2 linked regions of the Variovorax terrae genome follow. The protein of the gene in region 2 interacts with the protein of the main gene of each other region in a pairwise test. Links are inferred from orthologs where the notes say so. Each region holds a gene or a part of one and is shown on either strand. Other genes may lie near its edges.

The links.
Region 1: the proteins of MMF98_RS22235 (region 2) and MMF98_RS04420 interact in binary tests that used the Escherichia coli proteins (3 or more experiments, as listed by UniProt). The link is inferred for Variovorax terrae from one-to-one orthologs.

Annotation. Positions count from the first base shown.
Region 1 is NZ_JALGBI010000001.1:941,899-953,893, forward strand. The notes cover bases 450-3,449. They hold MMF98_RS04420 (LytR/AlgR family response regulator transcription factor), read right to left. Parts: upstream 2,358-3,449; coding sequence 1,542-2,357; downstream 450-1,541. Other genes in these bases: MMF98_RS04415 (DUF3455 domain-containing protein), read right to left, coding at 853-1,398; MMF98_RS04425 (sensor histidine kinase), read right to left, coding at 2,354-3,427; MMF98_RS04430 (2TM domain-containing protein), read right to left, coding at 3,448-3,449. In the rest of the region: MMF98_RS04410 (hypothetical protein), read left to right, coding at 1-307; more of MMF98_RS04430, read right to left, coding at 3,450-3,753; MMF98_RS04435 (alpha/beta hydrolase family protein), read right to left, coding at 3,788-4,819; MMF98_RS04440 (sterol desaturase family protein), read right to left, coding at 4,825-5,772; MMF98_RS04445 (alpha/beta hydrolase family protein), read right to left, coding at 5,769-6,821; MMF98_RS04450 (2TM domain-containing protein), read right to left, coding at 6,841-7,140; MMF98_RS04455 (DUF6622 family protein), read right to left, coding at 7,163-7,684; MMF98_RS04460 (DUF2306 domain-containing protein), read right to left, coding at 7,714-8,127; MMF98_RS04465 (caspase family protein), read right to left, coding at 8,401-10,785; MMF98_RS04470 (undecaprenyl-diphosphate phosphatase), read left to right, coding at 10,915-11,739; MMF98_RS04475 (DUF4136 domain-containing protein), read left to right, coding at 11,741-11,995. UniProt on the Escherichia coli protein: Member of the two-component regulatory system BtsS/BtsR, which is part of a nutrient-sensing regulatory network composed of BtsS/BtsR, the low-affinity pyruvate signaling system YpdA/YpdB and their respective target proteins, BtsT and YhjX.
Region 2 is NZ_JALGBI010000003.1:599,313-616,238, forward strand. What follows is about bases 7,199-10,149. They hold MMF98_RS22235 (glutamate-5-semialdehyde dehydrogenase), read left to right. Parts: upstream 7,199-8,003; coding sequence 8,004-9,296; downstream 9,297-10,149. Other genes in these bases: MMF98_RS22230 (alpha/beta hydrolase family protein), read left to right, coding at 7,199-7,962; gshA (glutamate--cysteine ligase), read left to right, coding at 9,397-10,149. Outside these bases: leuS (leucine--tRNA ligase), read left to right, coding at 1-2,368; MMF98_RS22210 (LPS-assembly lipoprotein LptE), read left to right, coding at 2,371-2,865; MMF98_RS22215 (Lrp/AsnC family transcriptional regulator), read left to right, coding at 2,997-3,467; rocD (ornithine--oxo-acid transaminase), read left to right, coding at 3,599-5,836; holA (DNA polymerase III subunit delta), read left to right, coding at 5,848-6,912; more of MMF98_RS22230, read left to right, coding at 7,003-7,198; more of gshA, read left to right, coding at 10,150-10,692; MMF98_RS22245 (potassium transporter Kup), read left to right, coding at 10,912-12,780; MMF98_RS22250 (benzoate/H(+) symporter BenE family transporter), read left to right, coding at 12,872-14,056; gshB (glutathione synthase), read left to right, coding at 14,053-15,000; MMF98_RS22260 (LacI family DNA-binding transcriptional regulator), read right to left, coding at 15,034-16,065; MMF98_RS22265 (acyl CoA:acetate/3-ketoacid CoA transferase), read left to right, coding at 16,304-16,926. UniProt on the Escherichia coli protein: Catalyzes the NADPH-dependent reduction of L-glutamate 5-phosphate into L-glutamate 5-semialdehyde and phosphate. The product spontaneously undergoes cyclization to form 1-pyrroline-5-carboxylate.

The sequences.
Region 1 (11,995 bases), on a different replicon or contig from region 2:
CGGGGCCGCCCGGGCCGGAGGGGTGTCGTGGTCCGTGGGCGTGTCGTCGCCCGGCGTGGTGGTGGGGGTGTCGAATGCGCCGCCGGTCTATTACGCGCCGCAGCCGGTCTATGTGCAGCCGCAGCCCGTGTACGTGCAACCGGCCCCGGTGTACGTGCAGCCGCGCACGGTCTACTACGCGCCGCAGCCGGTCTATGTGCAGCCGGCCCCGGTGTATGTGCGCCCCATGCCCGTGTACCGTGTGGGCTGGGTGGCGCCGGGCTGGCGTTATCGCCATGAAGGCCGCCATGGCGGGGGCCGCTGGTAAGGGCTTGCCCTCCCCTGCCTGACCGGGGCGGCGCAGTCGTTGCCGCTCATTCAGCCAAAAATGGTTTCTGAAAAAACAGCCCGCAGGCGTGAGCCTGCGGGCTGAAGCCACTGGTCGCGGGCGGAGGCCGGAACCAGCGTCACTCCCGGCGAAGGAGGGGTCCGCGGGAAAGTGAGCGGGGGTTGGCAGCCGCCGAGGCTGCCTGGAATCTGCATCTGCTGGGGGTTTTGCGCTGCCGGCGCCATTTCTTGCTCCTCCTCGTTGTTCCCCCGTGTGCATCGGGGTGTCTGCTGGACTCCAGTACAACCCGCCGCGGCGCCGCCGCGTGTAGGACGGAATGCCCATGGCATGAAGGAATCGGCCGGAAAGCGGCCAGGCGAAAAAAAGCCTGCGGACCCGGAACAGGCATCCGCAGGCTTGAACCGGCCAGGGCGTGGATCAGAGGCTCGCCCGGGCCGGATTCCTACCCTGGAGACACGGGGTAGGCGGGCGGGAGCGGCGTCGCAGCCCGGCGGGGCGCGCCTGCCTGCTCCCGGTGCGCGCCGTCAGGCGGCGCGCCAGAAGATGTAGTCGGCCTGGTACTTCACCACCTGTTTCTGCCCCAGGCTGGCGGCATCGCAGGCCGAGGCCGGGGCTACGCCGCCTTGCGTGGCCACGCGCTGGATGTAGCTCACGCCCTGCATCGCGCCGGCGCCCGTCGCGGGGCTGCCCTTGACGAGCTGCAGCGGGATGCTGCCCGCGCCGGCCGGCGCCACGGCCACTTGCGCGCCGGTGAGCCGGGAGCCGTCCAGGTTCTCCCAGGTGGCGGGCGGGCCGTAGTAGCGGCCGACATGCCGGCCGCTGCGGTCCAGGAGCCTGGCGTCGGGGCCGACGAAGAACCATTCGTACTGGCCGGCCATGCCCGTCTTGACGCGGCATTCGTAGGTGATCTCGCCCACGCCCACGGTTTCCATGGCGACCTGGTGGCCGGCCGGCACCTTCACGGCGTCGGGCAGGTCGTTCTGCGAGTATTTCATCGGTGCTGGGCCGCTGGCGCAGGCGGCGGCGAGCAAGGCAACGGCCGGGGTGGCGAAGAAGGTGCGAGGCAGCATGCGGGACTCCTGGGTTGGGGTGGGACCGAAACGGCGACGCGATGGCGGCGCTGTGTTCGGTTACGCAACGGAATCCGCGCCGGATTCAGGCGGTGCCGAAAAAGAAGGAGAAGGCGAGCGCCGCGGCGGTGCCGCCGCCCCGGCTACATCGGCCGGAACAGGTGGGCGTAGAGCCGGCTCACGGCCAGCTTCTCGGGGCGGCCGTGCAGCGTGAGGCTGAGCTTGCCCTGGTCGTCGCGCAGCACGCTGTCGATGGCGCTGGTGCGCACCACGGTGCCGCGGTGGACCTGCCAGAAGGCGTTGGGGTCGAGCTGGGGCAGCAATTCCTTGAGGGGCGTGCGGATCAGGTACTCGTGGCCGGCGGTGAGCACGCGCACGTATTTGTCGGCGGCCTCGAAGAACACCACCTCGTCCACCGGCACCATGCGGATGCTGCTGCCCACGCTGACTTGCACCATGCGCAGCGGCCCGCCGGTCGGCGCGGCGGGCTGCCCGGCCTCCAGCAGATGCCGCAACTGCTTCATGGTGTGGCCCAGGGTTGCTTCCATATCGATAGCATCCGGAGACCGCCGGGCCAGGACTTCCCGCACTTTTGACACGGTTTTTTGGAGACGGGCGGCCTGCACGGGCTTGAGCACGTAGTCCACGGCCTGGGCCTCGAAGGCCTGCACGGCGTACTGGTCGTAGGCGGTCACGAACACCAGGGCCGGGAAGGGCGTGCCGGGCGCCCAGGCGTCGGCCAGCTCGGCGGCGGCCTCCAGCCCGCTCAGGCCGGGCATGCGGATGTCGAAGAACAGCACGTCGGGCTTGAGCGCCAGGCTTTGCGCCACGGCCGAGGCGCCGTCGCCCACGGTGGCGGCGATGGCCAGCTCGGGCCAGGCGCGCGCCAGTTCGGCGCGCAGGGCCTGCGCCAGCAGCGGTTCGTCTTCGGCCAGCAGGGCGGTCGGGGTCGGGTTCATGTTTTGGCAGGAAAAGTGAGGAGGGTCCGCGTCCCGCCGTCATCGGGTGCTATGAATTCCATAGTGGCCGAGGGGCCGTAGGCGGCGGCCAGGCGTTCGCGCACCTGGGTCTGGCCGAAGCCGCTGCCGCCGGACGGCCGCTCGCCGCCGGGGCCGACGCCGGTGTCGGCCACTTCGAGCTGCAGCCAGGCGCCCTGGCGCCGCGCGCGCACCGTGACGCTGCCGCCTTCCACCTTGGGCTCCAGCCCGTGCTTGATGCTGTTTTCCACCAGCGGCTGCAACAGCAGCGTGGGCACGGGCTGCGCGGCCAGCTCGGGCGGCAGATCCAGCGTGTAGCGCAGGCGCGGGCCCATGCGCACCGAGATCAGTTCCAGGTAGTCGCGCAGCCGCTCGAACTCGGCGGCCAGTGGGTGCTCGGCGGTGCGCGAGGCGCCGAGCGTGGCGCGCAGGTAGGCGATCATGCGGTCCAGCATGTCCAGGGCGGCGGCCGGGTCGGTGGCGATCAGGGCGCGCAGGTTGGCCAGGGTGTTGAACAGCATGTGCGGTTCGAGCTGGGTTTCCAGCAGCTTGAGCCGCGCCTCGGTGGCCTGGCGCTCGGCCTCCTGCATCTTGCCGTGCAGGTAGCTGCTGCGGCCCTGGGTGTAGAAGTAGTAGCAGACGGCCACGCCGGCCAGCAGCGAGAAGACCCAGGTGGTGCGCAGCTGGGCCGGCGACTGGTCCCAGGACGACCAGCCGAACCAGGCGTCGGCCGCCGCCGTGCCGGCCAGGAAGCCGCCCACGATGCCGAAGGCGGTGAGCACCATGCCGGACAGGCCGCTGGGCCAGCCGCTTTCGGCGCTGGGGGCGATCAGGTGGCGGCCGAAGTCGATGATGGCCCAGGAGACCGTGCCGATGCACAGCGAATAGACCATCGGCACCTCGTAGGGCTTGTCGGGCGAGGAGGTGAAGTACAGCACGGCCGAGATCGCCAGGCTGAAGGCCAGCGTCTGCAGGTAGTGCCTGAACATGTCCAGGCTGTCGAGGCGGATGGCCCGCAGGGCGGCGGGCAGGGGCGTGATGGCGTTGCGCATGGGCCCGGGGGGTGGGAGGGTCAGGGCGTGCCGCCGTCGCCGTGCTGGCGCCGCAGGCGCTCGCGCTCCTTTTGCACCAGGTGCTCGCGCAGGCCGCTGCCCGTGCCGAGCAGGAAGACCGAGATGCCGTGCAGCGCCAGGCCCAGGCCCCAGCCCAGCAGCGGGAACACCGACCAGGGGCGGCGCCCGAAGCCGTACTGCGAGATCGCGAAGATGAACAGGTTGACCAGCACGTAGACCGACGCATGGATGTACCAGCCCAGCTTGGCTCCGGCGCGCTTGCGTGCGAGCCGTTCGATCTCTTCAGGGGACATGGAGGTGCTCATGGTGGGGAAGACCGATTCTAGGGGGAGCCCCGCGTCACGGCAGCAGGTGCCGGCTGAAGAACTGCACGATCTGCCGGTGCGCCATCGGCACCTGGGCGCGGTCGAAGCCGGGCGGGTCGCCGAGCAGCGTGGCCGCCAGGCCGCCCAGGCCCATGGGCGGGGGCGACAGCAGCGAGCCGTGGCCGGCGCTCGGCAGGTCGGCCACGATTTCGCAGGACGCGCAGGCCGCCATCACCGCGTCGATGTGAAAGCGCGGCACCAGCCAGGCGTCCTGGCCGGCGCGCAGCAGGCCCAGCGGCACGCGCGGCGCAGCCAGCGAGGCCATGTCGAAATCCGCGGCGAACGGCACCTCGGCCGCCAAGGCGCGGATGCGCGGGTCGTCGTGGCTGTACCAGGCCGTGTCGTCCAGCTTGCGGCGCAGCACGAACAGGGCAATGGCCTTCTTGAGGCCGTCGAAGACGTTGCCGCGCAGCTGCGTGGTGAGGCCGACGCAGCTCTGGAAGTCTTCGGCCAGGTGCGCCTCGCAGTGCTTGAGCAGCAGCGAAGGCGACCAGCGCCCGCCCGCCAGCGTGAGCGCCGTGTGGCCGCCGGCCGACATGCCGTACACGCCCACGCGATCGGCCGCCACCAGCGGCGCAAAGCGCGCATCGCGCAGCACCGCGTCGATGGCGTGCGATACCTCGGTGGGCCGCCGCTTCCAGCTGTCAGGTCCGGCTTGGCTCATGTCGTGCCAGTTGTCGCCCTGATGCTCAGGCAGCGCCACCACGAAGCCGGCCTCGACCAGGTCGCGCGCCAGGTCGCTCCGCTCCCAGGCCGCGCCGCCCGAGCCGTGCGACATCACCACCAGCCGGCCATTGCCGCGCACGGGCTGGCCCTGCCAGGCGACGTCGAGGGTGACCGCGCCGCGCTTGACGGGCGCCGCTGCGCTGTCGGAGGGGTAGAACAGGGTGATCGGCCCGTCGTCGCCGGTGGCGGGTAACTGGGTCAGGCCCACGCTGGCAGCGGCCAGCGTGCTGCACAGCGCCAGGGCCAGCGCGAGCAGGGTGGAGCGTTTGAAGTGCGTCATGGGTGTCACGAAGGATCGGGTGTCGGCAACGCCTGCGGCCATTCGGCCTGGGCATCTGTGGCGGCGCGGGCGCGCAGCGCCTCGGTGGTCTCGCCCGGCCCATGGGGCTGCCAGCCCGGCGGCTTGAACAGGTAGCCCCAGACGGCGCGCGCCGAGTCGGCCGAGCGCAGGTCGCGCCACAGCGCCTGCCAATGGCTGAACTCGATGTGCAGCAGGTTGTAGCCGGTGACCGGGCGCACCAGGCCGTAGCGGCAGGGCAGGTCGGCGCGCTCGGGGATGTAGGTGCCGAACAGGCGGTCGAACACGATCAGCACGCCGCCGTAGTTGCCGTCCAGGTATTCGAGGTTGGAGGCGTGGTGCACGCGGTGGGCCGAGGGCGTGTTGAGGACCCATTCGAGCGGGCCCAGTTTCGGAATCCAGGTGGCATGGATCCAGAACTGGTACAGCAGGTTGAGCGAGAGCAGCATCAGCACCACGCGCGGCGGCAGGCCGAACAGCGGCGCCAGCATGAAGAACAGCAGCGTGCCGGTGAGCTGGCCGGTCCAGCCGAAGCGGTAGGCCGCCGACAGGTTGAGCTGATTCGGCGAGTGGTGGATGGCATGGGTGCACCAGAACCAGCGCACGCGGTGCGCGGCGCGGTGGTACCAGTAGTAGCAGAACTCCTGGCCGAGGAAGCAGGCGGCCCAGCCAGTCCAGTGGTTCATCGGCAGCGTCCAGAGCCGGTGCTGCCAGAACCAGTCCATGCCGCCGAGCCAGAAGGCGCCGATCGGCAGCAGCCAGCGCAGCGGGTATTCGCGCACCAGGAAGTCGACCAGCGAAATGCCGGTGGCTTTCCAGTCATAGGCGGGCGCGCCGTGCCGCGCATGCCGCCACGACAGCACTAGCGCCTCGGCCAGCGAGGCGACCAGCACCACGGCCACCGCGACCTTCAGGATCAGGATGAGCACGCTCATGGCCGCAGTTTCTCACGGAAGAAAGCCGCGATGCGGTCGTAGCCTTGCTGGCGCCGCGCGTCGTCCACCACTGGGTTGCGCTGCCCGCCGGGCATGCGGGCCATGGACTGGGCGATGCTGTCGGGCCAGGGCGAGAGGGTGTCGAAATGCCCCGCGCCGGCCATCGAGTCCAGCCGCTGGCAGGCGCCGCACTGCGCCAGCACGTAGCCCGAGTGGTACTGCGGGTTCAGGATGCGGTCGGCTTGCGCCTCCACCAGGCCCACCGGGATGCGGATGGCGGCCAGGCTCCCGGGCGTGAAGATCGCGCCCACCGGCACCTCCAGCGCCACGGCGGCCACGCGCGCGTCGTGCACGCGCATGCCAGCCAGCGGCGCTTCAGCACCGGGCGGCAGCGGGCGGCTGTAGGCCTGGGCCCGCGTGGCGGCTTCTTCGGCCGAGCGCGCGCCGTACAGGCAGAAGCCCGCGTCGTCGCGCACATGGGCGGCGCAGTGCTGCAGCATGGTGGCCAGGCTCCAGTCGCCGCCGGCCAGCGCCAGGCCGGTCACGCCGCCGGCGGACATGCCGAATACGCCGACGCGGTCGAGCTGGAGTAGGCCGGCAAAGCGCGTGTCCTGCGCGATGGCGTTGATGGCTTCGCTGATTTCACTCGGCCGGCGCTTCCACGATTCGGGGCCGGCGGCGCTCTGGTCGCGCCAGTTGTCGCCGCGGTGCTCGGGCTGGGCCACCACGAAGCCGGCGCGCGCCAGGGTGCTGGCCAGCGTGTTCAGCGAGAACGCGTCGCCGCCCGTGCCATGCGACAGCACCACCAGCCGGCCGTTGCCGCGCGCCGGTGCGGCGTTCAGGGCTGCCTGCAGCTCGAACGGGCCGAACGACTGGCGCGTGGCCGGCGCGTCGGTGGGGTACACCACGGTGACGGGCAGCTCGCCGGCCTGGAGCTGCGCCATGCCGACCTGGGCCAGCGCCGGGCCGGCCAGCAGGGGCAGGGCCAGGCCGAGCGCCGCGAGGCGGGTGAGCGCGGGGCCGAGGGTGCGTTGGAGGAGGTGGGGCATGGCGTCTGTCCTTCGTGGGTTACCAGGGATCGCGCTGGTGGGCCAGGCGCGCGCGTTCCTGCTGCAGCAGCCGCTCGTGCAGGCCGCCGCCGGGCAGGGCCAGGAACACGACGACCCCATGGATCAGCAGGCCCAGGCCCCAGCCCAGGGCCGGGAAGATCGCCCAGTGGCGCCCGCTGGCGAGCGAGAGCGCGGTGAGCAGCGTGTTGACTGCTATGAAAACAAGAGCATGGATGTACCAGCCCATGCGGACCCCGGCACGTTTTCGGGCCAAACGCTCGATCTCGTCGGCGTTCAGGCGGGCAGTGGTGGACATCATGGCGGCTCCTGGGCAAAAAGGGTCAGGCGGCGCGGGGCAGCGAGGGGGCACGGTCGCTTTCCTGCGCGGCCAGCTTCCACAGGCGCAGGGCGCGGCCGGTGAAGATGCCGCTGAAGGCGCCGTACAGGGTGCACACCAGCAGCGCGAAGGCGGTGTCCTGGCCCAGGGCGGGGTGGGTGGCCAGGGCCACGTTCACCGCGTACTTGGTGAGGAAGATGCCCATCATCAGCGCCAGCGGCACATAGCTGCCGGGCAGGTGGAAGCGGCGGCTGTCGGCGTCGTAGCGGGTCTGGTCGTGCAGCGGGATGCGCGACACCACGAAGGCGGCCAGCGCGCCGGTGGCCAGCCAGCTCAGCACGTCCGGCAGCGAGGCGCCGAAGGCCGACAGCACGCCGTAGCCCGAGAAGCCCAGCATGGCCAGCGGCAGCAGGGTGGTGCGCTTGAGCGAGGCGGTGCGCGCCAGCCGCTGCGACAGGCCGTACCACAGCAGCACGGCGAACAGGCCGAACACCCAGGCCGGGGTATGGGTCAGGATTTGCATCATGGTGATTTCTCCAGTGAAAGGGAAGGAACTCAGATCAGGCCCAGCCAGCTATGCCAGACGAGCTGGCCGAGGTAGCGGCTGGGCAGCAGGGTGAAGGCGCCGGCCACGAGGCAGGCGCCGACGTAGGTGCTCTGCATCGCCAGGCGGTGGTGCCGGATGTCGCCATGGGCCAGCGCCCAGAAGGCGCCGAACAGGCCCAGGTAGGTCACCGGCACGAGCAGGTGGATCGGGGTGTAGCCGGCGATGTTGGGCAGGCTGTGGTCGCGGATGAAGATGGCCGAGGTGGCGGCGATGAGCATCAGCGTGACCCAGGCATAGCCGAAGGCGCGGTGCAGCCGCGGGCGCTGCACCGCACCCTTGCGGGCCCACAGCGCCACCGGGCCCACGGCGACGGCGCTCAGCGCGGCGCTCAGGTGGATGGCGATGGTGTGGGTCATTTGCATGGCGTGTTCCGGCGGGTTCTGTTCTCGATGGGTGAACTGTGCCGGGCCGGCCCGCCGGCGGCCAGGCGGATGCGATGAAATGCGCGAAACGGGGAGTGAAACGCCGCCCATGGCGGCGCGAAATGCACCGTGGGCGGTGCGGGATGCCGGAAAGCGGGGCAGGAAAGGGGCAGGAAAGGAAGGGCGCTGCCCCGTGCCATGCCACCCCTTTTCGCCCTGGGCTCGGCGGCGATGCGCCTCTCGTTGAACAGGAATCCGGGTGCGGCGGCGTGTTCAGCGGAAGCCCCGCGCCTCCATCTTCTTGACGTTCTCGATGGCATTCACCTGCCCCAGCGCCGCCGCCTTGCGGAACCATTCCATCGCCTTTTGCGGGTCGTTCGGCAGGCCGCCCCCGCCGCGCTGGTAGAGCGTGCCGAGGTCGTTCATCGCGTGAGCGATGCCTCCTTCGGCGGCCTTCGCAAATTCGGCCGCGGCCTTTTCCTCGTCCTGCGCGACGCCCAGGCCCTTGAAGTAGGACCATCCCAGCATGTACTGCCCCGCAGGGAACTCCTGCCCGGCCGACCGGCGGAACATCTCGAACGACTTGGGCAGGTCCTTCTCCACGCCCTGGCCTTCGCGCAGCCGCAGGCCCATGCGGTAGAGCGCGCGCGCGTCACCCGTGGCCGCGGCCTTGCCGAGCCATTCGAGCGAGAGCGCCGCGTCCTGCGGCATCCCGCCCTCGCCGGTCTCGTAGAGCAGGGCCAGCCCCGCCATGCTGCGCCCGTCGCCTGCCTGCGCGCCTTTGTTCCACCACGGCTGCGCCTGGGCCGCGTCTTTCGCGCCGATCTGCCCGTTGTAGTACATGGCGCCCAGCCCGCCCATGCCTGCCGGGCTGCCGCCCTGCGCCGACTTGCGGTACCAGGCCACGGCCTGGGCCATGTCCACCGCCATGCCTTTGCCCTCCTCGAAGCGCCGGGCCACGTCGGCCATTGCACCTGCGTCGCCCGCCTGCGCGCGGGCCAGCAGCTGCGTCCAGGCCTGGCGCTGGTTCTCGCGGGCCTGCGCGTCACGTCTCGCCTGCTCCTGCGAGACGCGCATCACGTCGGCGCTCTCGGCCGCGCGCGTGTAGCGCACGAGTTCGCGCGAGGTGCGGGTGGTCTTGAACAGGCCCTCGGATACGACGTTCTCGGCCTTCACCGGCTCGGGCAGGTCCGGCACCACCCAGCGCGTGGCGCTGATCTTCAGGTTCAGGTTCTTGCTGACGCTGGTGGACTCGGACTCGATGCGAAAGGCATCGAACGTCCCCGCCGGCACGGTGACCTGCTCGCGCGCGACCACGCGGTCCTGGCCCACCGAGGTGGTCTTGCCGAGGGAGTCGGCCAGCGCCTTGTTCTGGTACGCCTGCTCGGAACCCGTCTTCCAGCTCTGGCCGACCTGCAGCAGCCCCGACGGCGCGAGGTAGGCCGGCGGCGTGTGCGTGAAGCTGTCGGGCATGCCGATGAAGCCGCCCTGCGTGTCGTAGAGCATCTTCATCGGCTGGGCGCCGGTGGCCGGCGAGGACAGCTCCACCAGCACCTTGCCGTCCCTGGCGCTCGTGACCCGGCCGGTCTGGTTGAACGACGAAGAGAAGCCCGACACGATGCGCACCTCGAACTCGTCGCCCAGGCGGTAGCGCGCGATGCTGTAGGGCAGGTCCTTGCGGTCGGCGCCCGCGCCCTGCACGACCAGGTGGCTGGCCACCAGCTCGTCCAGCTTCGCGTTGGCCGCCTCGGCGATGGTGCCGCTCGGATGCCGCGCGAGGAAGGCGTAGAAGTCGTCGGCGTTGCGGCTGTCCTTGATGCGGCTCCAGTCCTGCTGCTCCTGCGTGAACGCGGCCAGGAGGATCTCGGCCGAAGGCTTGGCCACGGCCACCACGCGGCCGTCGTTGAACTGGAAATCCTCCTCCAGGCTGGTGCTTTCCCAGGGAATCTGCCGGCCGTTGCTGGCCTTGCGCACGGCAAAGCGCACGCGTTTGAACACGTCCTCGATGCGGGCCTGCGGCTTCTTCAGCTCCTGCAGCAGGAACTGGGTGTACAGGCCGTTGCCGCTCTTGACGTCGCCGTCTTCGGCCACGTTGCCGGGCGCGGTGGCGTAGGCCAGGAAGGTGCCGCTGGGGGCATCCAGCGGCGCCAGGCCCCGGCCGGTGGTGATGCCGCCGAACGGGTTGTCGCGGCAGGCGTCGAGCACGAGGATGTTCATGCGGTTGCCGGCCGCCTTGAAGGCCTCGATCACGGAGCTCACGTCCACCGTCTGCTGGGGCACGTCGGCGGTCCTGGCCATCCGGGCGTCCACCGGCACCATGTAGTTGCGCGCGTCCATCTGCAGGCCGTGGCCCGCGTAGTAGAGCATCCCGATGCCCTGCCTGCCCTTGAGTGCATCGCGCACCTTCGCGATGCTCTCGGCCATCTGGGCTTTGCTGCCGTCACGCAGCTCCACGACGGTGAAGCCCAGGCCGCGCAGTGTCTCGCCCATGGCCCGGGCGTCGTTGGCCGGATTGGCCAGCGCCGGTGCGCTGGCATAGGCGGAGTTGCCGATGACCAGGGCCACGCGCGCGTCGCCGGGGGCCTGGGCGGTGGCGCTGGCGGCGAGCAGGGCGACGGCGAGGGCCAGGCCGCGCAGGAGGGCCGGGGAGTGTTTCATGTCGGGGGGGCTTTCATGCCGTGGCAACGCAATGGGGGCGTTCTAACACCAAGTGACCGGGCCGGCCATCCCATGGACGTGGGGCGCCTGCCTCGGGGGGCATAATCCTGCGAGTTTCAAGGAGCGTTTGTGGACGTCGTGCTGTTGATCAAGGCCGCCATCATGGGTGTGGTGGAAGGCCTGACCGAATTTCTTCCCATTTCCTCGACCGGCCACCTGATCCTGGCCGGCGCGCTGCTGGGCTTCGACGACGAGAAGGCCAAGGTGTTCGACATCGCGATCCAGACCGGCGCGATCCTGGCGGTGATCATCGTCTACTGGCAGAAGATCCGCGGGACGCTGGTGGCGCTGCCCACCGAGCGGCAGGCCCAGCGGTTTTCGCTCAACGTACTGATCGGCTTCCTGCCAGCGGCCGTGATCGGCGTGCTGGCGGCCAAGGCGATCAAGGCGCACCTGTTCACGCCGGTGGTGGTGGCCAGCACCTTCATCATCGGCGGCTTCATCATCCTGTGGGCCGAGAAGCGGCCGCAGGCCCAGGCCCGCATCCACGACGTGGACGCGATGAGCCCGCTGGATGCGCTCAAGGTGGGCCTGGTGCAGTGCCTGGCCATGATCCCGGGCACCAGCCGCAGCGGCGCCACCATCATCGGCGGCATGCTGCTGGGCCTGTCGCGCAAGGCGGCCACCGATTTCTCGTTCTTCCTGGCCATTCCCACGCTGATCGGCGCCGGCGTCTACAGCCTGTACAAGGAGCGTGCGCTGCTGTCGATGGCGGACATTCCGCTGTTCGCGGTCGGCCTGCTGTTCTCGTTCCTCAGCGCCTGGGTCTGCGTGCGCTGGCTGCTGCGCTACATCTCCAGCCACAGCTTCGTGCCGTTCGCCTGGTACCGCATCGCCTTCGGCATCGTGGTGCTGGCCACGGCCTGGAGCGGCCTGGTGACCTGGGCGGGCTGAGATGAGCGGGTTTTCGGCAGGCCTGCGTGCCGCGCGGGTGGCCCTGGCCGCCGCCGCGCTGGCCCTGCTGGCCGCCTGCGCCGGCCCGATCACGGCCAAGGTGACGAACTTCAACGTCTGGCCCGCCGATGCCGCCGGCAGCACTTTCAGCTACCAGCCGCATCCGGAGGGCGCGCTCAGCGAGCTGGAGCAGTCCACCTACGAAGGCTATGTGCGTATCGAGCTGGAGCGGCTGGGCCTGAAGCCGGCCGCGCCG
Region 2 (16,926 bases):
CGCGCTCAAGAACGGCGTGCCGCCGGCCCAGTGGACCTACGACAACATCGCCTACATGAAGAAGCAGATGCAGGCGATGGGGCTGGCCATCGACTGGTCGCGCGAGGTCGCCACCTGCGATCCGAGCTACTACAAGTGGAACCAGTGGCTGTTCCTGAAGATGCTGGAGAAGGGCATCGCCTACCGCAAGACCCAGGTCGTCAACTGGGACCCGGTGGACCAGACCGTGCTGGCCAACGAGCAGGTGATCGACGGCAAGGGCTGGCGCACCGGCGCCGTGGTCGAGAAGCGCGAGATTCCCGGCTACTACCTCAAGATCACCGACTACGCCGAGGAACTGCTCGACAGCGTGAGCCACAAGCTGCCGGGCTGGCCCGAGCGCGTCAAGCTGATGCAGGAAAACTGGATCGGCAAGAGCGAGGGCGTGCGCTTCGCGTTCACGCACGACATCCGCGGCGATGACGGCCAGCTGATCGGCGGCGGCCGCATGTATGTCTTCACCACCCGCGCCGACACCATCATGGGCGTGACCTTCTGCGCGGTGGCGCCCGAGCACCCGCTGGCCGCCAAGGCCGCGAAGACCAACCCGAAGCTCGCGGCCTTCATCGAGGACTGCAAGAAGGGCGGCACCACCGAAGCCGAACTCGCGTTGCGCGAGAAGGAAGGCATGCCCACGGGCCTGAAGGTGATCCATCCGCTCAACGGCCACGCGATCGACGTCTGGGTCGGCAACTACGTGCTCATGAGCTACGGCGACGGCGCCGTGATGGGCGTGCCCGCGCACGACGAGCGCGACTTCGCCTTCGCCCTCAAGTACGGCCTGACCATCACCGAGGTCGTGCATGTGGACGGCGAGCACTACGACTACCACCACTGGCACGACTGGTACGGCGACAAGCAGCGCGGCGTCACCATCAACTCCGACAGCTTCAGCGGCCTGTCCTATCGGGACGCCGTGAATGCCGTGGCCCATGCGCTCGAGACCAAGGGGCTGGGCGGCAAGAAGACCACCTGGCGCCTGCGCGACTGGGGCGTGAGCCGCCAGCGCTACTGGGGCACGCCGATTCCCATCATCCACTGCGACCAGCACGGCGCGGTGCCGGTGCCTGAAAAGGACCTGCCGGTGGTGCTGCCGTCCGACTGCATTCCCGACGGCTCGGGCAACCCGCTGCACAAGCACGAGGGCTTCCACGCGGGTGTGGCCTGCCCGGTCTGCGGCCAGCCGGCGCGGCGCGAAACCGACACCATGGACACCTTCGTGGACTCGTCCTGGTACTACATGCGCTACTGCGACCCGAAGAACGAGCAGGCCATGGTGGCCGAGGGCGCCAGCTACTGGATGCCGATGGACCAGTACATCGGCGGCATCGAGCATGCGATCCTGCACCTGCTCTATGCGCGCTTCTGGACCAAGGTGATGCGCGACCTGCACCTGGTGCAGGTCGATGAGCCCTTCACCAAGCTGCTGACGCAGGGCATGGTGCTCAACCACATCTACTCGCGCAAGGGCGAGAAGGGCGGCATCGAGTATTTCTGGCCGAGCGAGGTGGACGACGTCCACGACGCCAACGGCAAGGTGGTGGGGGCGCGGCGCAAGAGCGACGGCAGCCTGGTGAACTACGAAGGTGTGGGCACCATGAGCAAGAGCAAGAACAACGGCGTCGACCCGCAGGACCTGATCGAGAAATACGGCGCCGACACCGCACGCCTGTACACCATGTTCACCGCGCCGCCCGAGGCCACGCTCGAGTGGAACGACTCGGCGGTGGAGGGCAGCTACCGTTTTCTGCGCCGGATCTGGCAGTTTGCTGCAAAAAACATAGCATCGTTTGACCACGGCGCGGGGACCTCCGGCCCATTGGGCAAGGAAGCGAAGGCCTTGCGGCTGGAGATCCACAGCGTGCTCAAGCAGATCGACTACGACTACCAGCGCATGCAGTACAACACGGTGGTCTCGGGCGCGATGAAGCTGCTCAACGCCCTGGAAAACTTCCAGGGCGACGGCACGCCCGGCAGCCACGCCGCGCTGCGCGAGGGCTTCGGCATCCTGCTGCGCTGCCTCTACCCGGCCACGCCGCACATCACCCACGCGCTCTGGGCCGAGCTCGGCTACGCGGCCCGGTCCGGCGACCTGCTCGACGCGCCCTGGCCCCAGGTCGACCAGGAGGCGCTCAGGCAGGACGAGATCGAGCTGATGCTGCAGGTCAACGGCAAGCTGCGCGGCTCCATCCTGGTGCCGGCCGGTGCGACGAAGGACGTGATCGAGAAAATCGCCGTCGCCAGCGAGGCCTTCACCAAGCAGGCCGGCGGCGCCCATCCGAAGAAGGTGATCGTGGTGCCCGGGCGCCTGGTCAACGTGGTGATCTGATGCTGCAACGCCGCCTGCTTCTCGCTCTCGCGCCCGTCGCGGTTCTGGCCGCCTGCGGCTTCGAGCTGCGCAAGGCGCCAAAATTCGTGTTCACCTCCCTGTTCGTCGGGGCCCCCAACTCCCCGGTCGGCAACGAGCTCAAGCGCTACCTGGCCTCCGTCGGCTCGGTGCAGGTGGTCAACGACCCGAAGCAGATCAACACGGCGCAGGTGATCCTGGACGTTCTGCAGGAGCAGCGCGAGAAGGTGGTGGTCGGCATGAACTCGGCCGGCCAGGTGACCGAGTTCCAGCTGCGCCTGCGTTTCCGCTTCAGGCTGCGCACGCCGCAGGGCAAGGAGCTGATCCCGGACACCGAAATCCTGCTGCAGCGCGACATCAGCTTCAGCGAGTCCGCTGTGCTGTCCAAGGAGGCCGAAGAAGGCCTGCTGTACCGCGACATGCAGAGCGACCTGGTGCAGCAGCTCATGCGCCGCCTGGCGGCGGTGAAGGAATTATGAGACCTTGTGGGACAGACCGGAGCGCGCAGCGCGGAGCTCTGTCCCCAACTGATCAAGCTTGTGGGGCGGACCGGAGCGCGCAGCGCGCAGCCCTGTCCCCAACCGATCAAGCTTGCAAGGCGGCCTGAGCCATGCCGCTCGACCGCGCCGACCTCAAGCTGCTGGAACTGCTGCAGCGTGACGGGCGCGCCACCGCCCAGGCGCTGTCGGAAGCGGTGAACCTCTCGGCGCGCGCCACCCTCAACCGCGTGCGCCGCCTGGAGGCGCAGGGCCTGATCGAGGGCTACCGCGCCCTGGTCCACCGCGCGGCACTGGGCGAGCAGGTGTCGGTGTTCGCCGAAATCGCGCTGAAGGACCAGCGCCAGGCCACGGTGCAGCGCTTCGAGAAACGCATGGCGGCGGCGCCCGAGGTGGTGGCCTGCTACCTGGTCAGCGGGCGCTACGACTACCTCGTGCGCGTGGCCTGCCGCGACCTCGCGCAGTACCGCGACCTCACCAGCGCCTGGCTCGACGACGTGGGCCTGGGCATCGAGAAGATCGTGACCAGCACCGAGCTGCAGACCATCAAGGAATTTGCCGGCTTCCCGCTGCCGCGAAGCTGACTGCTGCAATACGCTTCCGTTTCGGAAGCTATACCGCCAAAAGACGGCTGCCCCGGCCGCGCCCGCCCCACCGATTCACCGCTGCCGCAGCCCGGGCCTGCCTAGACTTCTCCTATCGAAGGAGAACGGCCATGACTGCAAAAAAGATAGCACCTCCCCAAGAATTCGTCGGCATTGAGGCGCAGTACTGTGCCCGCAACTACCACCCGCTGCCGGTCGTTGTCGACCACGCGCGCGACTGCCTGGTGTGGGATGTCGAGGGGCGCGAGTACATCGACATGATGAGTGCGTATTCCGCTGTCAGCCACGGCCACCTGCACCCGCGCCTGGTGGCGGCCGCGCATCGCCAGCTGGAGCGCGTGGCAGTCACCTCGCGGGCCTACTACGGCACCACGCTCGGCCCCTTCCTCGAAAAGCTCTGCACCTTGGCCGGCTTCGACCGCGCGCTGCCCATGAACACCGGCGCCGAAGCGGTGGAAACCGCGATCAAGGCCGCGCGGCGCTGGGGCCACCGCGTCAAGGGCATCGCCGACGGGCAGGCCGAGATCCTGGTCGCGCGCAACAACTTCCATGGCCGCACCACCACCGTGATCAGCGCCTCCAGCGAGCCCGACTACCGCGCCGGCTTCGGCCCGTTCACGCCCGGTTTCCGCTGGTTCGACTTTGGCGACATGGCCAGCGTGCGCGCGGCCGCCACGATCGAGACCTGCGCCGTGCTGATCGAGCCGATCCAGGGCGAGGCCGGCATCGTGCTGCCGCCCGCAGGCTTTTTTGCTGAACTGCGCGACTGGTGCACCCGCGAGCGCGTGCTGCTGATCCTCGACGAGGTGCAGTCCGGCCTCGGCCGCACCGGCCGCTGGTTCGCGTTCGAGCATGAGCACATCCGCCCCGACGGGCTGATCCTGGGCAAGGCCCTGGGCGGCGGGCTGCTGCCGGTCAGCGCCTTCCTGGCCGACGACGCGGTGATGGACGTGTTCAATCCCGGCAGCCATGGCTCCACCTTCGGCGGCAATGCGCTGGCCGCGGCCGTGGGGCTGGAGGCGCTGCGAGTGATGGAGGACGAGCACCTCGTGGCGCGCAGCGCGGTGCTGGGCACCCACCTGCTGGCGCGGCTGCGGGCCGTGCAGGCGCAGGCGGGCCCGCTGATCCGCGCGGTGCGCGGGCGCGGCCTGTGGGCCGGGGTGGAGATCGACCCGGCGCAGGCCAGCGCGCGCGAGCTGGTGGAGCGGCTCGCGCAGCACGGTGTGCTGTCCAAGGAAACCCATGAGACCGTGATCCGCTTCGCGCCGCCGCTGACCATCACGACAGCGCTGCTGGACCGGGCTTTGGATGCTTTTGAAGCCGTGGTCCTTGAAAAACGGCGCGAGCTTGCTATTAATTCGGGAGCGCCCGCGTTGCCCGAGCCTGTTGCCGGAGTCGTGGCGCCTGCCGATGGAGTGAGCGCCCGAGTGAACCCCGACCCAGCCGCGCCGCACCTGCTGATGAGCCCGCCCGACCATTTCGAGGTGGCTTACTCGATCAATCCCTGGATGAATCCCGACCAATGGTCGCTCGACGCGCGGCGGCTCTCGCGCGATGCGCAGGCCGGCTGGGCCGCGCTCAAGGCCACCTACGAATCGCTGGGGGCGCAGGTGGTGGTCAAGCCAGCCGCGCGCGGCCTGCCCGACCTGGTGTTCACCGCCAACTGCGCCGTGGTGCTCGATGGCAAGGCCCTGCTGGCGCGCTACCTGCGGGAAGAGCGCGCTGGCGAGGAGGCGCATGGCCGGCACATGTTCGAGCAGCTGCAGGCTCGCGGCGAGATCGACTCGCTGCACCGCACGCCCGAGGGCGTGTATTTCGAGGGCGCGGGCGACGCCATCTACGACGCCGGCCGCGGCCTGATGTGGATGGGCTACGGCCAGCGCTCGTGCCGCGCCGCGCACCACACGGTGGAGCAGGTGTTCGGCATTCCCACGCTGCCGCTGGAGCTGGTGGATCCGCGCTACTACCACCTCGACACCTGTTTCTGCCTGCTGTCGGGCGGCGAGATCGTCTACCACCCGGCGGCCTTCACCGGGGAGGGGCGCGCGCAGATCAGGGCGCTGGCGGGCCGCCAACTGATCGAGGCGCCGCTGGAGGACGCCGAGCACCTGGGCGTCAACTCGGTCTGCATCGGCCGCGACGTGGTCATGTGCCACTGCTCGTCCGGGCTGCGCGCCCAGATCGAGGCGCGCGGCTACCGCGTGCACGTGGTGCCGCTGGGCGCCTTCAACCGCTCGGGCGGCGCGGCCTACTGCCTCACCCTCACGCTCAACAACCGCTACCGGGGCCGCGCCGCCGGGGTGCCGCACCCCCGCCTGCCGGAGCCGGGCGAGCGCCGGGCCGCGTAAACTCGGGGCGCATGCAGATCGCCGCTCCCCAACTCAGCCAGCACTTGCAGCGCGGCCTGAAATCCCTGTACACCTTGCACGGCGATGAGCCGCTGCTGGTGCAGGAAGCGGCCGATGCGATCCGCGCGGCCGCGCGCGCACAGGGCTACACCGAGCGCAGCTCGCACACCGTGGCGGGCGCCCATTTCGACTGGAGCGAGGTGCTGGCCGCCGGCGGCTCGCTGTCCCTGTTCGCGGACAAGCAGATCGTCGAGATCCGCATTCCTTCCGGCAAACCCGGCAAGGAAGGCAGTCCGGCGATCCAGCAACTGGCCGAAAGCGCGCAGGGCAACGACAGCACGCTGACCCTGTTCATGCTGCCGCGGCTGGACAAGATGACCAAGGGCGGCGCCTGGTTCTCGGCGCTCGAGAGCTTCGGCGTCACCGTGCAGGTGGACCCGGTGGAGCGCGCCGCGCTGCCGCCCTGGATCGCGCAGCGGCTGGCCCTGCAGGGCCAGCGCGTGACGGCCGGCGAGGAGGGCCAGCGCACGCTGCAGTTCTTTGCTGACCGCGTCGAAGGCAACCTGCTGGCCGCGCACCAGGAGATCCAGAAGCTCGCGTTGCTCTATCCGCCAGGCGAGCTGAATTTCGAGCAAGTGGAAAGCGCCGTGCTCAACGTGGCGCGCTATGACGTGTTCAAGCTGTCCGAAGCCGTGCTCGGTGGCCAGGCCGCTCGCGTGCAGCGCATGCTCGACGGCCTGCAGGCCGAGGGCGAGGCCGAGGTGCTGGTGCACTACACGCTGGCCGAGGACATCCGCGCGCTCAAGCGCGTCAAGGACGCGGTCGGCCAGGGCCGCCCGCTGCCCATGGCGCTGCGCGAGCAGCGCATCTGGGGGCTCAAGGAGCGGCTGTTCGAGCGCGTGCTGCCCCGCCTGTCGTCCACCACCGTGGACAACCTGCTGCATGCCGCGCACCAGGTCGACGGCATCGTCAAGGGGCTGAAAGCGCCTGGCTGGCCCACCGAGGGCTGGCAGGCGCTGCACCGGCTCGCGATGATGCTGTGCCGGGAATGCGCGGCGCCGGCCCGGGCCGGCTGAATCCCGGAACTGAGCTCCTTCACCTGTCAGGCTTTGTTGGCATCCCTTGCCTACACTGGCCGCTCCACGGAGACCCGAGGAGACAAAGCCATGCAAACTGGCCAATGGATTCTGCGCCGCGCCTGGGCGGTGCTGCTCGCCGCTGCGGCGGCATGTCCCGCGTTCGCCCAGCGGGTCCCCTTCGACTCCGGCGATGCGAACTTCAGCGCCGAGGGGCTGGTGAAGGGGGTGGCAGCCGACGAGGCCGCCTGCGCCCGGGTGCGCGACGCCGTCTGGGCGCGCCCGGCCTCGGGCCAGCCCGAATGCATCCGCTACTGGGCCGCGGGCCTGCCCGCCTCGGGCCAGGCCGCGCGCGTGCTGGTCTACATTCCTGGCGACCAACTGGTGTTCGACGAACCGGAGCGAGGCTATGCCTCGCGCCATCCGCGCGCGATGCAGCAGCTTGCCGGTGATATGCAGGCGACGCTGGGCGTGCCGCTGATCGTGCTGTCGCGGCCGGGCACCTTCGGCTCGTCCGGCGAGCACCGGCAGCGCCGGCGGGAGCATGAGGCGCGGCTGACCGACGCGGCGGTGGACGCGATCAAGGCCCGGCACGGGGTCGCCGAATTCGGGCTGGTGGGCCTGAGCGGCGGCGGCCATCTGGTGGCGGCCCTGCTCGGGTGGCGCGCCGACGTGCTCTGCGCCGTCCCGGCCTCGTCCGTCTCGTCGCCCAGGCTGCGCTGGCAGGCCTTCGGGCGCGACCGCGACCTGACCGGCTTTGCGGATTCCTACGAGCCGGTGGACCACCTGCGGCCCGGTGTCGCCCACAGCGGCCTGCGCGTCTTCGTGCTGGGCGACCCCAAGGACACCAACGTGCCCTGGCACACCCAGACGCCGCTGGCCGAGCGCCTGCGCGCCATCGGGGTGGACACGCAGGTGCTGACCGGCGAGGGCAGCGACGGGCAGCGGCATGCCCTGGGCGGCTCCGGCCGCCAGGTGGGCGCGAAATGCCTGCAGGGAGCGCCCACGCAGGACATCCTTGACCTGGCGGCCAAAGGGCTGAAAGGCTGAAGAGCGGCGCGGCGTTGCGGTGCCATGCGAAAATCCAGCGCATGAACGCCCTCAATATCGCCGAATACATGCAGACGCTGGGCCTGCAGGCCAGGGTCGCTTCGGCGCAGATGGCGCGGGCGAGCGCCGCCGCCAAGAACCGCGCGCTGAAAGGACTGGCCCGGCTGCTGCGCGAGAACGTGGCGGCCCTGCAGGCCGACAATGCCCGGGATCTGGAGCGCGCCGTGGCCGCCGGCCTGGCCGCGCCGATGGTGGACCGGCTCAAGCTCACGCCCAAGGTGCTCGACACCTGCGCCCAGGGTTGCGAACAGCTCGCCGCCATGCCCGACATCATCGGCGAGATCATCGGCATGAAGCAGCAGCCCAGCGGCATCCGCGTGGGCCAGATGCGCGTGCCCATCGGCGTGTTCGGCATGATCTTCGAGAGCCGCCCCAACGTGACCATCGAGGCCGCCAGCCTGAGCATCAAGAGCGGCAACGCCTGCATCCTGCGCGGCGGCTCGGAGGCCATCGAGTCCAACAAGGCGCTGGCGCTGCTGGTGCGGCAGGCGCTGGCCGAGGCCGGCCTGCCCGAGGACGCGGTGCAACTGGTGCAGACCACCGACCGCGAGGCCGTGGGTCAGCTCATCACCATGCCCCAGTACGTGGACGTGGTCATCCCGCGCGGCGGCAAGGGCCTGATCGAACGCATCAGCCGCGAGGCCAAGGTACCGGTGATCAAGCACCTGGACGGCAACTGCCATGTCTACGTGGACGATCCCTGCGACATCGACATGGCCGTGACCGTGGCCGACAACGCCAAGACCCAGAAGTACAGTCCCTGCAATGCCAGCGAGAGCCTGCTGGTGGCGCGCGGCGTGGCGCAGGCGTTCCTGTCGAAGATCGGGGCCATCTATGCGGCCAAGGGCGTGGAAATGCGAGGAGATGACGCCGCAGTCCAGATCCTGCGGTCACAAGCCGCTATCAATTCAGTAGCAACCGTCGTTCCCGCGAGCGAGCAGGACTGGTCGGAGGAATACCTCGCGCCCATCATCAGCATCAAGGTGGTGGAGGGGCTGGACGAGGCCATTGCCCACATCAACCGGTATGGCAGCCACCACACCGACGCGATCCTCACGCGCGACCACATGCACGCGCAGCGCTTCCTGCGCGAAGTGGATTCGGCCAGCGTCATGGTGAACGCGAGCACCCGCTTCGCCGATGGCTTCGAATACGGGCTGGGCGCGGAAATCGGCATCAGCACCGACAAGTTCCACGCCCGCGGGCCGGTCGGCCTCGAAGGCCTGACCTCGCTCAAGTGGGTGGTGCTGGGGCAGGGCGAAGTCCGCCTTTGAGCGCGCGCGGTTGCGCGCTGGCTCTTGTAAGCTCCGCAGCCGCCCTCAAATCCCTACAATTCCACTCGAATATTCCGATTCGCCACGACACGAGGGCCGCATGGTTCCGCATCTCATCACGGCCCTGACGGGGCCCATCAACGAACTCGAACAACGCATCCTGGACTCCATGCCGGCCATCGAGCGCTGGTTCCGCCTGGAATGGATGGAGCACACGCCGCCGTTCTACAGCTCGGTGGACATCCGTAACGCCGGCTTCAAGCTGGCACCGGTGGACACCAACCTGTACCCCGGCGGCTGGAACAACCTCACGCCCGAGATGCTGCCGCTGGCAGTGCAGGCGGCCATGGCGGCGATCGAGAAGATCTGCCCCGAGGCCAAGAACCTGCTGGTGATCCCGGAAAACCACACCCGCAACACCTTCTACCTGAGCAACGTCGCCCAGCTCAAGCGCATCTTCCACATGGCCGGCCTGAACGTGCGCATCGGCTCGATCGACCCCGAGATCAAGCAGCCCACCACGGTGGACCTGCCGACCGGCGAGCAGATCACGCTGGAGCCCGTGATCCGCAGCAGGCGCCGCCTGGGGCTCAAGGACTTCGATCCCTGCACCATCCTGCTCAACAACGACCTGTCGGCCGGCGCACCCGGCATCCTGGAAGACCTGCACGAGCAGTACCTGCTGCCGCCGCTGCACGCGGGCTGGTCGGTGCGGCGCAAGAGCCGGCATTTCCAGGCCTATGAGGAGGTGTCCAAGCGCTTCGGCAAGCTGCTGGGCATCGACCCCTGGCTGATCAATCCGCTGTACGCCAAGTGCGGCGAGGTCAATTTCGCCGAAGGCTCGGGGCTCGACTGCCTGACCAGCAACGTGGACGCGCTGCTGACCAAGGTGCGGCGCAAGTACAAGGAATACGGCATCAACGAGAAGCCGTTCGTGGTGGTCAAGGCTGACAACGGCACCTATGGCATGGGCATCATGACGGTGCGCGACGTCAAGGACCTCGAAGTCCTGAACCGCAAGACCAAGAACAAGATGTCGATCATCAAGGACGGCCAGCCCGTCAGCGACGTCATCATCCAGGAAGGCGTGCTGACCAACGAGCGCATGAACGAGGCCGTGGCCGAGCCGGTGGTCTACATGATGGACCGCTACGTGGTCGGCGGCTTCTACCGCATCCACGCCGAGCGCGGCGTGGACGAGAACCTCAACGCCCCCGGCGCGAGCTTCGTGCCGCTGGCGTTCGCCGAAAGCAGCCACCTGCCCCAGCCCGGCCAGAAGCCCGGGGCCAGCGCGCCCAACCGCTTCTACATGTATGGCGTGATCGGCCGGCTGGCCATGCTGGCGGCCAGCTACGAGCTCGAGGCCACTGACCCGGACGCCGAGATCTACGACTAGGAGCCTGTTCATCGTCTCCCCGGGGCCGCGCCGCAAGATCGAGGCGCCGGCCCCTTGGCAAGACTGGCTGGATATCCAGTTGCTGCGCTGCAACAACTGCGCCAGTTCTCCGCTTTAGTCGTGGTTCCCGCCTTGCAAGCCGGTGGTCGAGGCGCACAATACGCATCCCAAAGGTTACGGAACCCCGCCGGCCGCCAGCCACCAAGACGGGGGATCTCAGTGCAAAGCTCGAAATCCTCGCTCCCGGCGCTCACGCTCGGCGCCATCGGTGTTGTCTACGGCGACATCGGCACCAGCGTCCTCTACGCTTTCAAGGAAGTCTTCGCGAGCGGCCATGTGCCGCTCACGCACGGCAATGTGCTGGGCGTGCTGTCGCTGTTCTTCTGGACGCTGACCATCGTCGTCTCCATCAAGTACGTGGCGCTCATCATGCGCGCCGACAACCACGGCGAAGGCGGCCTGATGGCGCTGCTCGCGCTGGCCTCGCAGTCGGTCAGGAACCGCCCGCGCAGCCGGCGCGTGCTGCTGATGATCGGCGTCTTCGGCGTCGCACTGTTCTTCGGCGACGGCGTCATCACGCCGGCCATCTCCGTGCTGTCGGCGGTGGAGGGCCTGGAGATCGTCACCCCCGCGGCCAAGCCCTACGTGGTGCTGATCTCGCTGGTGGTGCTGGTGCTGCTGTTCATGATGCAGCGGCGCGGCACGGGCGACATCGGCAAGTTCTTCGGCCCGGTCATGGTGATCTGGTTCATCGCGATCGCGCTCATGGGCGTGGGCCAGATCATCGGCAACCCCGGCGTGCTGCTGGCCATCTGGCCGGGCTATGCGGTGGAGTTCGCGGCGCAGCACTATGCGCTGGCGTTCATCACGCTCGGGGCCGTGTTCCTGTGCGTGACGGGCGCCGAGGCGCTGTACGCCGACATGGGCCATTTCGGCAAGATGCCGATCCGGCTGGCCTGGTTCACCCTGATCATGCCCTCGCTGGTGCTCAACTACTTCGGCCAGGGCGCGCTGGTGCTGGCCGACCCCAAGGCGGTCGAGAACCCGTTCTACCTGATGGCGCCCGAGTGGGCGCTGATCCCGATGGTGGTGCTGGCCACCGCCTCCACGGTGATCGCCTCGCAGGCGCTGATTTCGGGCGCGTTCTCGGCCACCAAGCAGACCATCCAGCTCGGCTTCCTGCCGCGCCTGACCATCCTGCACACCTCGATCCGCGACACCGGCCAGATCTACATCCCGGCGGTGAACTGGATGCTGCTAGTCGGCGTGATCGCCGCGGTCGGGCTGTTCGGCTCGTCCAGCGCGCTGGCCGCGGCCTACGGCATCTCGGTCAGCCTGGTGATGGTCATCACCACGGTGCTGACCTTCTTCGTGGTGCGCTATGGCTGGGGCTACCCGCTGTGGCTGTGCCTCCTGGCCACCGGCTGCTTCTTCATCGTGGACGTGGCCTTCTTCATCTCCAACTCGATGAAGATCGCGCAGGGCGGCTGGTTCCCGCTGCTGCTGGCGGCGGTGCTGTACACCGTGCTCGCCACCTGGAAGCGCGGGCGCCAGTTGCTCAACGAGAAGATGCACACCGACGCGATCGACCTCAAGGGCTTCCTGGAGGCCGTGTTCGTCGAGCCGCCCACGCGCGTGGGCGGCACGGCCGTGTTTCTCACGGCCGAGCCCGGCACCGTGCCCAACGCGCTGCTGCACAACCTCAAGCACAACAAGGTGCTGCACGAGCAGAACCTGTTCGTCACGGTGCGCCACCACGAGGTGCCGTGGATCGGCATGGACAAGCGGCTGGCGATCGAGCCGCTGGGCCACGACTGCTGGCAGGTGGTGGTGCACTACGGCTTCAAGAACGACCCCGACCTGCCGCGCGCCCTGGCCATGATGCGTGGGCGCGGCTGCGATCTGGAGGCCATGAGCACCAGCTACTTCCTGTCGCGAGACATCGTCATCCCCACCATCGGGCGCGGCATGGCGCCATGGCGCGAGAAGCTGTTCGCGCAGATGCACCGCAATGCCAGCGGCGCGGCGGACTTTCTCAACCTGCCCAACAACTCGGTGGTGGAGCTGGGGTCGAAGATCGAGATCTGACATGCCGTGGGGTGGCTGAGCTTGCGGGCGGCTGGCGAGCCCGCCCCCTTCGCCAGCAGCCGAGGCCGGCGAACTGCCAGAATCCCACCCCATGCGTTTCTTCAAAGACCTGAGCCTGTCGGCCTTCACGGCCGGCTTCGTCGCCGTGCTGGTCGGCTTCACGAGTTCGGTGGCCATCGTGTTCCAGGCCGCGCAGGCCTTCGATGCCACGCCGGCGCAGATCAGCTCCTGGATGTGGGCGCTGGGCATCGGCATGGGGCTGTGCTCGGCGATTCCCTCGCTGATCCTGCGCCAGCCGGTGATGGTGGCCTGGTCCACGCCCGGCGCGGCGGTATTGGCCACGGCGGGCCTGGCCGGCGGCTTCTCGATGGCCGAGGCCGTGGGCGCCTTCATGGCCTGCGCGGTGCTGATCACGCTGTTCGGCGTCACGGGCTGGTTCGAGCGCGTGATGAACCGCATCCCGATGGCCATCGCCTCGGCGCTGCTGGCCGGCGTGCTGGCGCGCTTCGGCCTCTCGGCCTTCGCCGCGGCGCAGACCGCCTTGCCGCTGGTGCTGCTGATGCTGGCCAGCTACCTGCTCGGGCGGCGCTGGCTGCCGCGCTACGCGGTGGTGCTCACACTGGGGATTGCTATTATTTATGTAGCAATCAATGACCAGCTGGCCTGGACCTCCGTCACTTTTGACTTCGCAAAACCGGTATTCACTGCGCCCCGCTTCACGCTGGCCGCTTTCGTGAGCCTGGCGATCCCGCTGTTCGTGGTGACCATGGCCTCGCAGAACCTGCCGGGCGTGGCGGCGATCCAGGCCGCGGGCTACCGCATGCCGATCTCGAAGATCATCACGCTCACCGGCGTGGCCACGCTGGTGCTGGCGCCGTTCGGCGGCTACGCGCTGAACCTGAGCGCCATCACGGCCGCCATCTGCATGGGCCGCGAGGCGCATGAAGACCCGGCCAGGCGCTACACCGCGGCCGTGTCCTGCGGCGCGATTTACGTGGTGATCGGCATCTTCGGCGCGGCGGTGACCGGGTTGCTCACGGCCTTTCCCAAGGAACTGGTGGCCGCCATCGCGGGCCTGGCGCTGCTGGGCACCATCGGCGGCGGGCTGGCCACCTCGCTCAGGGAGGAGCCGCACCGCGAGGCCGCGCTCATCACTTTCCTGGTCACGCTCAGCGGCGTGTCAATAGCCGGAGTCGGCTCGGCGTTTTGGGGCGTGGTGGCGGGCGCCCTGGCGCTGTTTGTGCAACAGTATGGGAAACGAAAGCCTGCCGCATGAACATTCTCTTCGTCGCCGATCCGCTCTCCACCTTCAAGATCTACAAGGACACCACTTTTTCGATGATGCGCGAGGCGCAGCGCCGCGGCCACCGCATCGCGGCCTGCGAGCCGTGCGACCTGGTCTGGCGCTCCGGCGCGCCCGTGGTGGCCACGGTGCGCGAGATCACGCTCTCCGGCGATGCGCACGACTGGTTCCGCGAAGACGCCGCGCCGCTCAAGGCGCTGAAGGACTTTGACGCCATCGTGATGCGCAAGGACCCGCCGTTCGACAGCGAGTATTTCTACGCCACCCACCTGCTGGAGCAGGCCGAGCGCGAGGGCGCCAGGGTCTTCAACCAGCCGCGCACGCTGCGCGACCATCCCGAGAAGCTCGCGATCATGGAGTTCGCGCAGTACGTGAGCCCCACGCTGGTCACGCGCAGCGCCGACGAGGTGCGGCGCTTCCACGCCGAGCACGGCGACATCATCCTCAAGCCGCTGGACGGCATGGGCGGCATGGGCATCTTCCGCGTCAGGGCCGATGGCCTGAATCTCGGCTCCATCATCGAAACGCTCAACAAGGACGGCGCCGAAACCATCATGGTGCAGCGCTTCGTGCCCGAGATCACGCAGGGCGACAAGCGCATCCTGGTGATCGGCGGCCAGCCCGTGCCCTACAGCCTGGCGCGCATCCCGCAGGGCAGCGAGGTGCGCGGCAACCTGGCGGCGGGCGGCAAGGGCGTGGCCCAGCCGCTCACGGCCAAAGACCGCGAGATCGCCGAAGCGCTGGGCCCGGTGCTGGCCGCGCGCGGCCTGCTGCTGGTGGGGCTGGACGTGATCGGCGATTGCCTGACCGAAGTCAACGTCACCAGCCCGACCTGCTTCCAGGAAATCACCGAGCAGACCGGCTTCGACGTGCCGGCCATGTTCATCGACGCGCTCGAGCAGGCGCTGAAAGCCTAGAACCCATGCCGGTGTCTGGCGGACGGCCGCGGCTCATTCGCCGTTGGCGTTGAGCGGGCGGCCCGACGAGGCCCGGACGATCAGGGTCGCCTGTTCCACCCGCCGGGTGGGCGGGCGGGCGGGGTCGCCGATGCGTGAGATCAGCAGCTCGGCCGCATCGCTGCCGATCTTGCGGCCGTACAGCTGAACCGTGGACAGGGGCGGATGCGTGATCTCCGTTTCCGGCATGCCGTCAAAGCCGACGACGGCCATGTGCTCGCCCGGCGTCAGCCCGGCGCACCGCAGGGCGTGCATCACGCCCATGGCCACGAAATCGTTGTAGCAGAGCATGGCCGTGGGGCGCGCTTCCAGGCGCATGACGGCGTTCACGTCGGCGACGCCGCTGGTCAGGGAGGGGCGGCTTTCAACCACCAGCGCCGGATCAAAAGCGATGCCGCGCGCATCCAGCCCCGAGAAGTAGCCGGCCAGCCGGTCGATGCGAACCGGGTTCTCGCGCTCCCCGCCGAGGAAGGCGATCCGGCGGTGCCCGAGGTCGATCAGGTGCTGGGTGGCCATCTTTGCCCCTCCGTAGTTGTCGGAGCCCGCAAAATCCAGCCGGGCGTCCGGGTAGGGCCGGACGGCCATGCAGATCGGAATGCCGGCCGCGAGGAACCGGTCGAAGGCCTGCGGTGGCGTGCCCGTGGCGGCGCAGACGATCAGGCCCGCGACGTCATGTTCGATGAACGACTCCAGCAGGCGCTCCTGCCGTGCCGGCTGCTCCGCCGATTCGACGAGGTACACCATGTAGCCGGCCTCGGCCGCCCTTTCTTCCACGGCCGACGTCAGCTGGGCGAAAAAGGGGTTGCGGATGTCGTTGATGACGAGGCCGATGGCCTGGGACGTCCTGCGCCGCAGATTGGCGGCGTTGCGGTTGTAGGTGTAGCCGAGCGCAGCGATCGACTGCCGCACTTTCTCTGCTGTTTCCTCCGGGATGCGCGGGTGTTTTTGCAGCACAAGCGAAACGGTCGAGCGCGAAACGCCAGCGTGCGCCGCAATGTCGTTGATGGTGATGCGTCGTTTGTCCATGGGTCGATTCTCCCGTCTATTCCCTGGCCATTGACCGGTGAAAAGTAGAACGATTTACCTTTTTGGCTGAACACCTTTACCGAAAAGGGCTTGTTTTCCCTCCGAGAAGTGAGATTACAGATGAGAGATGTAGGGTTAATACCTATTATTTGCCGTTGACTGACAAAAATCCTTCTTTAAAATCAAGTAGAACGATCTACTAGAAAGATTTTTGATGCGCGTTCTCGACTTTGGGCAATTGAAGCAAGTCCTGGCAGGCTTGCGCGAAGGCGCCGTGACGGCCGTCTCCGGGGCCGGCGGGGGCCTGCTTGAGCCCGAGGAAGTCCTTCGCTGCTTCGAAGAGGCTTTTCTCCAGGGCGGTCAGCCCAGGGGCATTACCCTGGTGCACACGCTGGGCATGGGCGACCGGCAGGACAAGGGCATCAACCGCTTCGCCCACGAAGGCATGGTCAAGCGCGTCATCGGCGGCCACTGGATCTGGTCGCCGCGCATGCTCGCGCTGGCGCAGCACAACAAGCTCGAGGCCTACTGCATGCCCTCCGGCGCGCTGACCCACCTGCTGCGGGAAATCGGCGCCGGCCGGCCGGGCCTGTTCACCCACGTGGGCCTGGGCACCTTCGTGGACCCGCGCCACCAGGGCGGGCGCTGCAACGAGGCGGCCCAGGAAGAACTGGTGGAGCTGATGCAGATCGACGGCCAGGACGTGCTGCGCTACCGGCCCTTCAAGGTTGACGTTGCGGTCATCCGCGGCACCTATGCCGACGAGAACGGCAACATCAGCGCCGTTGAAGAGCCCGCCGACCTCGACTCCTATGCGGTCGCGCTGGCCGCCAAGCGCTGCGGCGGCATCGTCATCGCGCA